Regions from separate parts of the Pantoea sp. CCBC3-3-1 genome, predicted to be linked through region 2. Evidence: riboswitches for the same ligand, from Rfam matches in the RefSeq annotation. Region 2 holds a riboswitch; each other region holds the start of a gene.
The links. Region 2 has a riboswitch for thiamine pyrophosphate ahead of thiM (hydroxyethylthiazole kinase). Riboswitches for the same ligand answer to the same signal wherever they lie in the genome.

Region 1 (3,276 bases), 2.0 Mb from region 2:
CCCGCTCGGTTTTACTGAGGTGCATGGGGTGCCCGCAATAGCCGCAAAATTTGTGTGAGCGATAGAACTCCGCGAGCTGAATACCGCGCCCGGCCAGCTGGAACAGGCCAACATCCTGATCGAGGATTTGTCGCAGGGAACCCATTTCATCAGACCGGCTTTCACAAATCAGGTAAACGGGCTCGCCCTGCCACTCACCAATTACCGACGCTTTTTTGCCTGTAAGTTCCAGGTTTTGCGCAGAACCGTACGGTAATTGACCTTTTGGCAACCATAGTTTATGGTCGTGGCTGACAACCCACCAGCCAGCGTCTACGCTTGAAATCTCAACTTCCATAAATTGCTCATCCTCAGCTTCACAAACTTACTGGATTGGGATTAGACATTGTTAAATATCACTCACGGAGTCACTCATGCTTAACCAGTTAGAAGTTCTGGCCTCGCGCGTAGGCGGATGTAGCGACCTGGTAGACTTTTGTCTGCACTCACGTAAGCAATTACTCATCGCTTATTATCAAATGGTTGGCATCAAGCCTAACAAGGATTCGCTGAGTACGCTCGACGAAAACGCGCTGGATACCTTTTGTCAAAGCCTGGTCGATTATCTTTCTACCGGCCACTTTACCGCTTATGAACGCTTTATCGAAGAGATGGAAGGTACGGAACAGCTGGCCAAAGCCGCGCTAATCTATCCCTCTTTGCAGGCCAATACTGAACTGATTATGCGTATTTATGATACTCATCTGGAAAACGCTATCGATCACAACAACTGCATGGAGTTTCAGCAGGCGCTGTCAGAAGTTGGCGAAGCGCTGGAAGCGCGTTTTACCCTGGAAGATAAATTCATCCAGCTGGCCTTAGAGAAAGGTACGGTAAAGCAAGACGCAGCTAATGATGAGGCCATTGTTCGTCCGGCGTAAGTCGTTATGAAAATGTAAAATCCTTGTAGTTTTAAAAAAGCCCCTTTATGCTGAATGGGCAATACAGGTGGTTCGCCCTGTGCCAGCCACTGTCGTTCTGTTTGCTTACGGGCAGCAGAATTCTTCTTGTCGGAGTGCCCTTAGGGGCTGAGACCGTTCATTCGGGATCCGCGGAACCTGATCAGGTTAGTACCTGCGAAGGGAACAAGAGTAAATATTCAGTGTGGGTGTAACGCCACTTGTTCACACCCTGCGCTTACTCCTCCGAACTCCGGACAAGCAACATTCCCTTTATTCAGGAACTTGCTATGTCTACCCCCAGTAAAAAACCCAATCGTCGTGAACAACGTGCCGAAGCGCAGCAGTTTATTGATTCCCTGCAAGGTTCTGCCTTTCCCAATTCAAAACGCATCTGGCTGACCGGATCACGCCCGGATATCTGTGTACCGATGCGCGAAATACAGCTCAGTCCGACCGTCGTTGGCGGCAGCAAAGATAATCCGCTGCTGGAAGAAAATGAGCCGGTTCCGGTTTATGATACAGCCGGCCCTTATGGCGATCCCGAGGCAAAAATTGATGTGCATGCCGGTCTGAATAAGCTGCGTGACGGCTGGATAAGCGAGCGTGGTGATACGCAATATATCAAACAACTCAGCTCGGTTTATACGCAGCAGCGTCTGGCGGATGAAGGCTTAGATCATCTGCGCTTCGATAATTTGCCGCGTCCTCGTCGTGCGCTGGCTGGCCGATGCGTGACTCAACTGCACTACGCCCGGCGGGGTGTTATTACACCCGAGATGGAATTTATCGCAATCAGAGAGAATATGGGCCGCGAGCGGATCCGTGGTGAAGTGCTGCTCCAGCAGCATCCGGGTAATAGCTTTGGTGCCAGTCTGCCTGAAAACATAACGCCGGAGTTTGTTCGTCAGGAAGTGGCCGCCGGACGCGCCATCATCCCGGCGAATATTAACCATCCCGAATCTGAGCCGATGATTATCGGCCGTAACTTTCTGGTTAAAATAAACGCTAACATCGGTAATTCCGCTGTCAGTTCCTCCATCGAAGAAGAAGTAGAAAAACTGGTGTGGTCCGCACGCTGGGGCGCCGATACGATCATGGATCTTTCTACCGGCCGTAATATTCACGAAACGCGCGAGTGGATCCTGCGTAACAGCCCGATTCCTGTCGGCACCGTTCCTATCTATCAGGCGTTGGAGAAAGTGAACGGCGTGGCGGAAGATCTGAACTGGGAAGTGTTCCGCGATACGCTGCTGGAGCAGGCTGAACAGGGCGTTGATTACTTTACTATTCATGCGGGCGTGCTGTTGCGCTATGTGCCGATGACGGCAAAACGCCTGACCGGCATTGTGTCACGCGGTGGCTCGATCATGGCTAAATGGTGTTTGTCGCACCATAAAGAGAGCTTCCTGTATGAACACTTCCGCGAAATCTGTGAGCTTTGCGCTGCTTATGACGTTTCGCTGTCGCTGGGTGATGGCCTGCGTCCCGGATCTGTTCAGGATGCCAACGACGAGGCGCAGTTTGCCGAGCTGCGCACGCTGGGCGAGCTGACCAAAATTGCCTGGGAATATGACGTGCAGGTGATGATAGAAGGGCCGGGACATGTGCCGATGCAGATGATCAGACGCAATATGACTGAACAGCTGGAGCACTGTCATGAAGCGCCCTTCTATACGCTTGGCCCACTGACCACCGATATCGCCCCGGGTTATGACCATTTTACCTCCGGCATCGGTGCCGCGATGATCGGCTGGTTCGGTTGCGCCATGCTCTGCTACGTGACGCCGAAGGAACATCTGGGCCTGCCCAACAAAGAAGATGTGAAACAGGGGCTGATTACCTACAAGATCGCCGCGCATGCTGCCGATCTTGCCAAAGGCCACCCCGGCGCGCAGATCCGCGATAACGCCATGTCTAAAGCACGCTTCGAATTCCGCTGGGAAGATCAATTTAACCTTGCGCTCGATCCCCACACCGCACGCGCTTACCACGATGAGACGCTGCCGCAGGAATCCGGCAAGGTTGCCCATTTCTGTTCGATGTGCGGGCCCAAATTCTGCTCGATGAAGATCACTCAGGAAGTCCGTGAATATGCGGCTAAGCAGGAAGCGGAAGCAAAACCTATCGAGATTGGCATGGCGGAAATGTCACAGGCGTTCCGTAGCCGTGGCAGCGAGCTTTATCATCCTGCCGATGCGCTGACGCCGGAGGAGAAAGTATGAACCGGGGCCCCTTTCCCCTGACGGAAGCTCGCCTCGGTCTTTACCCGGTAGTGGACAGCGTGGAATGGATAGCGCGTCTGCTGGAAGCTGGGGTGCGCACCCTCCAGTTACGG
Region 2 (3,276 bases):
GCCGTCACCGATTTTATGCAGCACATCGCCAGCAAGGCCATTTACCTGCCAGAGTACGGTCTTGTCTGCATCAACTTCGATACCACCGCCGACCCAGCTGTTATTCTGGCCCTCTGCCGATTTAACCTGATAATTATTGGAAAACTGAAGTTTGGCAGCGCCATGATTAACCGCCTGGTTTAAAACCAGAGTGCCGCCTTCGCCGTTAAAACGGAGATCTTTCGTGGCATCTAATTCTTCGTTAGTGGCATCGGTGGGCAGCGTTTTATCAGTGCCATGCCACAGCCAGCTTTTAGCCCCTTGGGTAATGGCATTTGGATCCCAGTTAATAATGCCCTCGGCGCTGCTATCAGTAATATCGGGATCGACATTGGCCGCCATCACTTGCTCAACAAAAGCATCCTGCACAAATAAAATATATGAACGCAGATTATAAGGCCCGTCGTTACCACCGCTGGTTAATACGCCTGCCAGTTTCCAGACTTTATCGACATTATCATAAACCAGCATTGGGCTGCCGCTGTCGCCGCCCCGGCTGGCACTGTCCAACGGCTGCACGTTGGGATCATCCGGGCTGTAGTTGTACCACCGCAGGCGCCAGTTTTCGAAAGTGGGATTGGTCATGGTACCGCCGGTTTTCCAGCTGTAAGCGCCCGCCAGTTGCACCAGCTCTTGTGTTTCGGCATCAACCTGAAATTGCGTACCCGCGCCCACCCGGGCGTACCAGGTATAGCGATCTGGATTTTCGCGTAATTCCGTGCCAACCACGGAAGGGATGGCGGCAGCTTCAGTGACAACCTTATTTAAACGAGGCAGATGAAAATCGCGCACGTCATATTCATTGCGATTAATCAATTTATAGATCGTTTTGTATTTGGCGTTATTGCCAAAATCAACGGTTTTATAACCGGTATTATGCTGTACGCTGGCAAGGTAAGAGGCAGAGAAAAGCGTAGCGTAGCCGCCGGAGACAACAGCACCAAAATCAGGCATCGGATAATCAAGTATGCCTGCAGAAGTGCCGTCGGTTTTAAAAACTTCAATATTTTCTCTGCCAACCGCATATTTCCCAAGGTTTTCAGCAAAGTCGCGGTATTCCTGAACGGCGACATCTTCCCGCATCACGCCAGCAAGAACGGACGTGGCGGCAAAGAAATTGCAGCAAAAAATAGCAAGAAACTTAAGCTTCATTTAATTCCCTTTGTAATCGGCATGTTGCAAATATCTTTGGTGCGTACAGCAATAAGAATTATCTTATTACTGATTAAGTTTGCCATGTGATTTTTTTAAAGCCACCTTTTGTGCCGATTTAATAAGTATTAAACTGGCGCGTTAGTTTAGTTTTATGATTAATGCTTCCAGTTAATGTTAGGCAGGTTGCAAATATATTTATATTGACAGGTCGACTATTTTATTTGTGAGATTCATGTGTTCTTCTTGTAATAGCTTCAGCTGTTTCTTAGGCGAAACGGCAGGATGAGGTAAAACTTGCGTTAATCCAGCCGCTTCCTTATGCTGCAAAGCTTGCACTATGACTCGGGGTGCCGTTTCTTTCCAAAGAAAGGGCTGAGAAAAACCCGTTGAACCTGAACTGGATAATGCCAGCGGAGGGAAGTCAGATGCCCAACCGCATCGCCTTCTTGTACGCCGGTTGGGAGTCTTATTTTGATCCAACCTTCTCGCTTTACGGCAGCGATGGCTGCGCCTTCTTTAAATCTTTTTCACCAGGCTTCACCGCTGATCCACTGCCTGACCAACGATGTGGTGCAATCCTTTACCGCCAACGTTTTGCTGGCGCTTGGCGCTTCTCCTGCCATGGTTATCGAACCCTCTGAAGCCCGGGAGTTCAGCGCTATTGCGGATGCCGTACTGATCAACGTCGGAACGTTAACAGCGGCGCGCAGTGAGGCGATGCTTACCGCCGTTAAAAGCGCCGTAAAAGCCGGGCGTCCCTGGACGCTGGATCCGGTGGCAGTGGGCGCCTTAACTTTCCGTAGTGACTTCTGCCAGCAGCTGCTGGAATACCGTCCGGCCGCCGTTCGTGGCAATGCTTCGGAAATTATGGCGCTGGCTCGTCAGACGGTTTCCGGGCGAGGTGTGGATAGCCTCCACGACTCCTCTGCCGCGCTGGAGGCGGCCACGCTGCTGGCTAAATCAACCGGGGCGGTGATTGCGGTGACGGGCGAGATCGATTTCATTACCGATGGGCTCCGCATTCTGGCCGTGCCAGGCGGCTCGGCATTAATGACGCGGGTGGTAGGAACGGGCTGCGCGCTCTCAGCGGTGGTTGCCGGTTTTACCGCGCTGCCAGGTGACAGGCTGGTTCATACCGCCAGCGCTTGCCGTTTGATGAGCCTGGCCGGAGAAAAGGCTGCTGCCACAGCGGGCGGGCCAGGCACCTTCGTGCCGTTGTTTCTTGATGAATTGTCTCGTTTACATCCGGAGGCGATGGCATGAAACGAATCAACGCGCTGACAATTGCCGGCACCGATCCCAGCGGTGGGGCAGGCATTCAGGCCGATCTCAAAACTTTTTCAGCGCTGGGTGCTTACGGCACCAGCGTGATTACCGCACTGGTAGCGCAAAATACGTGCGGCGTGCAATCCGTCTTTCCTGTCGATGCGGATTTCGTTGCAGCGCAGCTTTCCTCTGTGCTGAGTGATGTACGAATCGACAGCGTTAAAATCGGCATGCTGCATGACTCCGATATTGTTGAGGTGGTCGCGCAGGGGTTGCAATGGGCTGAGATTCCCTGGCTGGTACTGGATACCGTTATGCTGGCCAAAAGCGGCGATCCGCTGTTGTCGGAGCGCGCAGTAAAGACGCTGCGGGAGCGTCTTTTACCTCAGGCTTCGCTGATTACGCCCAATCTGCCCGAAGCGGCTGCATTGCTGGGCTGTGCAATTGCCCGTGATGAAGACGAGATGCGGCAGCAGGGCAGGGCACTGCTGGAAATGGGCTGTCAGGCGGTATTAATGAAAGGCGGCCACCTGAGCGATGAAGAAAGCCCTGACTGGCTGTTCACGCCTCAACTGGAGCAGCGTTTCACCGCTCTGCGCGTGCCGACAAAAAATACGCATGGTACCGGCTGTACGCTCTCTTCTGCCCTGGCGGCGCTACGCCCGCGTCATCAGGACTGGATAACAACCGTCCGCGAAGCCAAACAGTGGCTTCAGGTCGCGCTGGAACAGGCGGATACGCTGGAAGTGGGCGCAGGTTTTGGGCCGGTGCACCATTTTTATCGCTGGTGGTAGCGCATCTGGCAAAAAACTTTAT
Region 3 (3,276 bases), 2.4 Mb from region 2:
ATCTGGCCGGAAAAAGGCCGCTGCCGCAGACGCAGCTCGCGACTGCTCCACAGCAGCATAAAGGTCAGGATCACGCACAGCATGCCCGCACCCAGTGCAATCCGCAGCGAGGTAAACGTTGCCTGCCAGAGTGCAGGCTGTTGCAGCACCCTGGCCATTCCGCCGTTCAGGCCCTCGGAGATAACGGCCACCAGGGGAGGCAGTAGTAACAGCAGCGCCAGCGTTAGCAGCAGGCCGTCAGTGAGTTTTGCGGTCAGACTCTCCTCCGGGTTGCGCCAGCCACTGATATTGGCCGTTCCGGCAGGCAGCGCCTTACTGAGTCGCTGGCTAACCATCACCAGCGCCAGACAACAAACCATCTGGATCAGCGCCAGCAGCGCTGCCCGGCCGGGATCATAATCAAAATTTAACGCCTGAAAAATAGCCAGTTCAATGGTGGTCGCTTTTGGCCCACCGCCCAACGACAGCACGGTTGCGAAGCTGGCAAAGCACAGCATAAAGATCAGCGCGCCCGCAGGCAGGATCTGGCGGCGCAGCCACGGCCATTCCACAATCCGAAAATGGTTCCAGCCAGCCACCCCCAACTGGGCAGCCAGCTGGCGCTGTTCGCCAGGAATTTGCTCAAGGGCCTGAAGCAGCAGTCGTGCGGCCAGCGGCAGATTAAAAAATACGTGCGCCAGTAAAATACCTTGCAGGCCGTAAGGCGTGAAGCTGTAGTTCAGCCCAAGCAGCGAACAAAGCTGCGCCAGCCAGCCGGTGCGGCCATATACGCTGAGGATGCCGAACACCGCTACCAGCACCGGCAGCACCAGCGTCATCGCGCAAAGGCGTAGCAGCATTTTTCGCCCCGGAAAGCGGCGGCGATATAAAGCCCGCGCCAGAGGAATAGCGGGCAGGACTGAAAGCGAGGCAGAGAGAAAAGCCTGCCAAAAAGAGAAGCGCAGCACGTGCCAGAGATAGTCATCCTGCCAGATGCTGTGCCAGTCGACGGCAGGCGCGCTGCGCCACAGGGCCGTTATTGCCAGCAGTGCAACAGCCACCAGCAGCGTGGCCGCCAGTGCACCCGGCACCAGCGGACCGGCGGTTAGCGGCTGACGGCGCGTTGCCATGCATTGATCCACTGGCTACGTTGGCTGGCGACTTCCTGTGGCGAATACTGAAGCGACACGGTCGGGATGGTCAGCGTCTCAAAGCCTGCGGGCAGCTTGCTCTGCACGACGGGGTACATCCAGTTCCCTTGCGGTATCGCGCTCTGGAAAGGCTTATCCAGCATAAATTGCATAAATTTCTGTGCCAGCTGCGGCTGCTTGCTGCCTTTCAGCTGCCCGGCGACTTCCACCTGCAAATAATGACCTTCGCTGAAGTTTGCCGCAGCGTACTGGGTTTTCTTCTCTTCAATCAGATGGTAAGCCGGAGAGGTGGTGTAGCTCAGCACCATATCGCCTTCCCCTTTCAGGAACAGGCCGTAAGCCTCGCTCCAGCCTTTGGTCACGGTGACGGTTTTCTTCGCCAGTTTTTGCCACGCGTCCGGCGCATTATCGCCAAAGACTTTTTGCATCCACAGCAGCAGGCCAAGCCCCGGCGTGCTGGTGCGTGGATCCTCATAAATCACCTTCAGTGGGCGATCGCTTTCCACCAGTTCCTTCAGGCTTTTGGGCGGATTTTGCAGCCGGGTTTTGTCATAGACAAAGGCGAACCAGCCATAGTCGTAAGGCACAAAGGTGCTGTTGCTCCAGCCACCCGGCACGGTGATTTTGTGAGTATCGACATGACTCGCGGCAAACAGCCCGGTTTTTTCGGCCGCATCCAGCAAGTTATTATCCAGCCCCAGCACCACGTCAGCCTTACTGTTTTTGCCTTCCATCCGCAGACGATTAAGCAGCGAGACGCCATCTTCCAGCGCAACATACTTCAGCTCGCAGCCGCAGCTGGCTTCAAAAGCTTTTTTAATTGCCGGGCCGGGGCCCCAGTCGGCAGAGAAAGAGTCGTAGGTATAAACCGTCAGCGTGGGTTTGGCGGCAAAGGCCGGGAGCGAACAGAGAACCATCAGAGGAAGAACTTTTTTTAACACTTTGCGTTCCTTGTAGAGGGAAGTGACGCATGATCTGAGCAGGCGAGTCATCTCAAATCCCTGGGCCGGTATTAGCCGGGTCAGGTTCGATGGGTTTTTCTCAGCGTAAACGGACTAACAACCCGTTATGCACCCTGTTGAGGTCGGCATAATCATAATGATTTCCGGCGGCTTGCGAAAGCATCACGATTCCGGCGGCGCGAACCAGGCGGATTTGAAGTCGAACCAGCCGAGCGTGTTCATCCGCACATTGCGCATGCTGCGTTCGCCTTTCAGCAACAGCCAGTGGTGAAACAGAGGATGGAGGCTGCCGCTGGTAATCAGCTTCCTGCTCCAGTCGGCCAGCGGTAGCTGCTGTTCACGCCAGCGCTGGGCGTCGCTTTCCCAGTCTACGGTCAGACAGTGGCGCATCAGCGGCATTTCATACAGCAGGGCAAACAGCGAAAATTCCAGCGGCAGCGTAAAGTTGGCGCTGCCCAGCCAGATATCGCTTTCTGCCTCGCCACGATACCAGGTTTCGTAATCGACCTGTCTGGCGATCAGTTCAACGCCTTTCTCAGCCAGCAGCGGCCGTAAGGCATTGGCGATGCCCTGATGTTCAATATGATCGCTATAGAAAGTCAGCGTTAGCGAAGTCAGGCCTTCCGGTTTTTCTACAGGCGTGATGTCATTGCGATGATGCCAACGCGGCAGCAGGCCCCACGCGGGAAACCAGTAGCGCTGATAGCCAACGCCGGACTGGTTCAGCAAGGCAATGGGATTAGCAATGGCGCTGACCCAGCGTCTGATATGCTCATTGCGTCCTGCCTCTGAACGCTGATCGAACAGCAAAAAATAGCAGCCTTCCTCCAGGCGGCTCTCTTCCGACTTTTCGGCCTCGCTGCCGCCTTCCAGCTTCACGCCTGAGTAGACCAGCTCCTCACTGATTTCTGGCAATACCCAGATATTGACCTCATCAATGAGCGCTCTGAAGCCAAAGTAATCATCAAAGGCCTGAATACGCAGCTGGCTTTGCTGATTATGCACCACCGCATAAGGCCCGGTACCAATTGGCTGGCGAGCGAAGTCGGGCAGGGAAGGCCACTCTTTCGGCAGGATCACGGTGCTGACGCTGCCCAGTAGCCAGGGAAGCCAGCTGTCAGGTTGATGCAGATGGATATCCAGCGTCCATGGGGTAGACGACGAAATATGCTGGAAATTGGCAT

Region 1: another riboswitch for thiamine pyrophosphate. It lies ahead of thiC (phosphomethylpyrimidine synthase ThiC); the one in region 2 lies ahead of thiM (hydroxyethylthiazole kinase).
Region 3: another riboswitch for thiamine pyrophosphate. It lies ahead of thiB (thiamine ABC transporter substrate binding subunit); the one in region 2 lies ahead of thiM (hydroxyethylthiazole kinase).

What each region holds. Positions count from the first base shown of each region.
Region 1 is NZ_CP034363.1:240,387-243,662, reverse strand. Features, by position in the region: gene nudC (NAD(+) diphosphatase) at 1-337, opposite strand, end outside; gene rsd (sigma D regulator) at 414-920, shown strand; TPP riboswitch at 1,041-1,141, shown strand; gene thiC (phosphomethylpyrimidine synthase ThiC) at 1,229-3,163, shown strand; gene thiE (thiamine phosphate synthase) at 3,160-3,276, shown strand, end outside.
Region 2 is NZ_CP034363.1:3,232,547-3,235,822, reverse strand. Features, by position in the region: gene EHV07_RS25090 (S6 family peptidase) at 1-1,191, opposite strand, end outside; TPP riboswitch at 1,528-1,630, shown strand; gene thiM (hydroxyethylthiazole kinase) at 1,666-2,457, shown strand; gene thiD (bifunctional hydroxymethylpyrimidine kinase/phosphomethylpyrimidine kinase) at 2,454-3,254, shown strand.
Region 3 is NZ_CP034363.1:807,326-810,601, forward strand. Features, by position in the region: gene thiP (thiamine/thiamine pyrophosphate ABC transporter permease ThiP) at 1-1,109, opposite strand, end outside; gene thiB (thiamine ABC transporter substrate binding subunit) at 1,085-2,071, opposite strand; TPP riboswitch at 2,111-2,218, opposite strand; gene sgrR (HTH-type transcriptional regulator SgrR) at 2,255-3,276, opposite strand, start outside.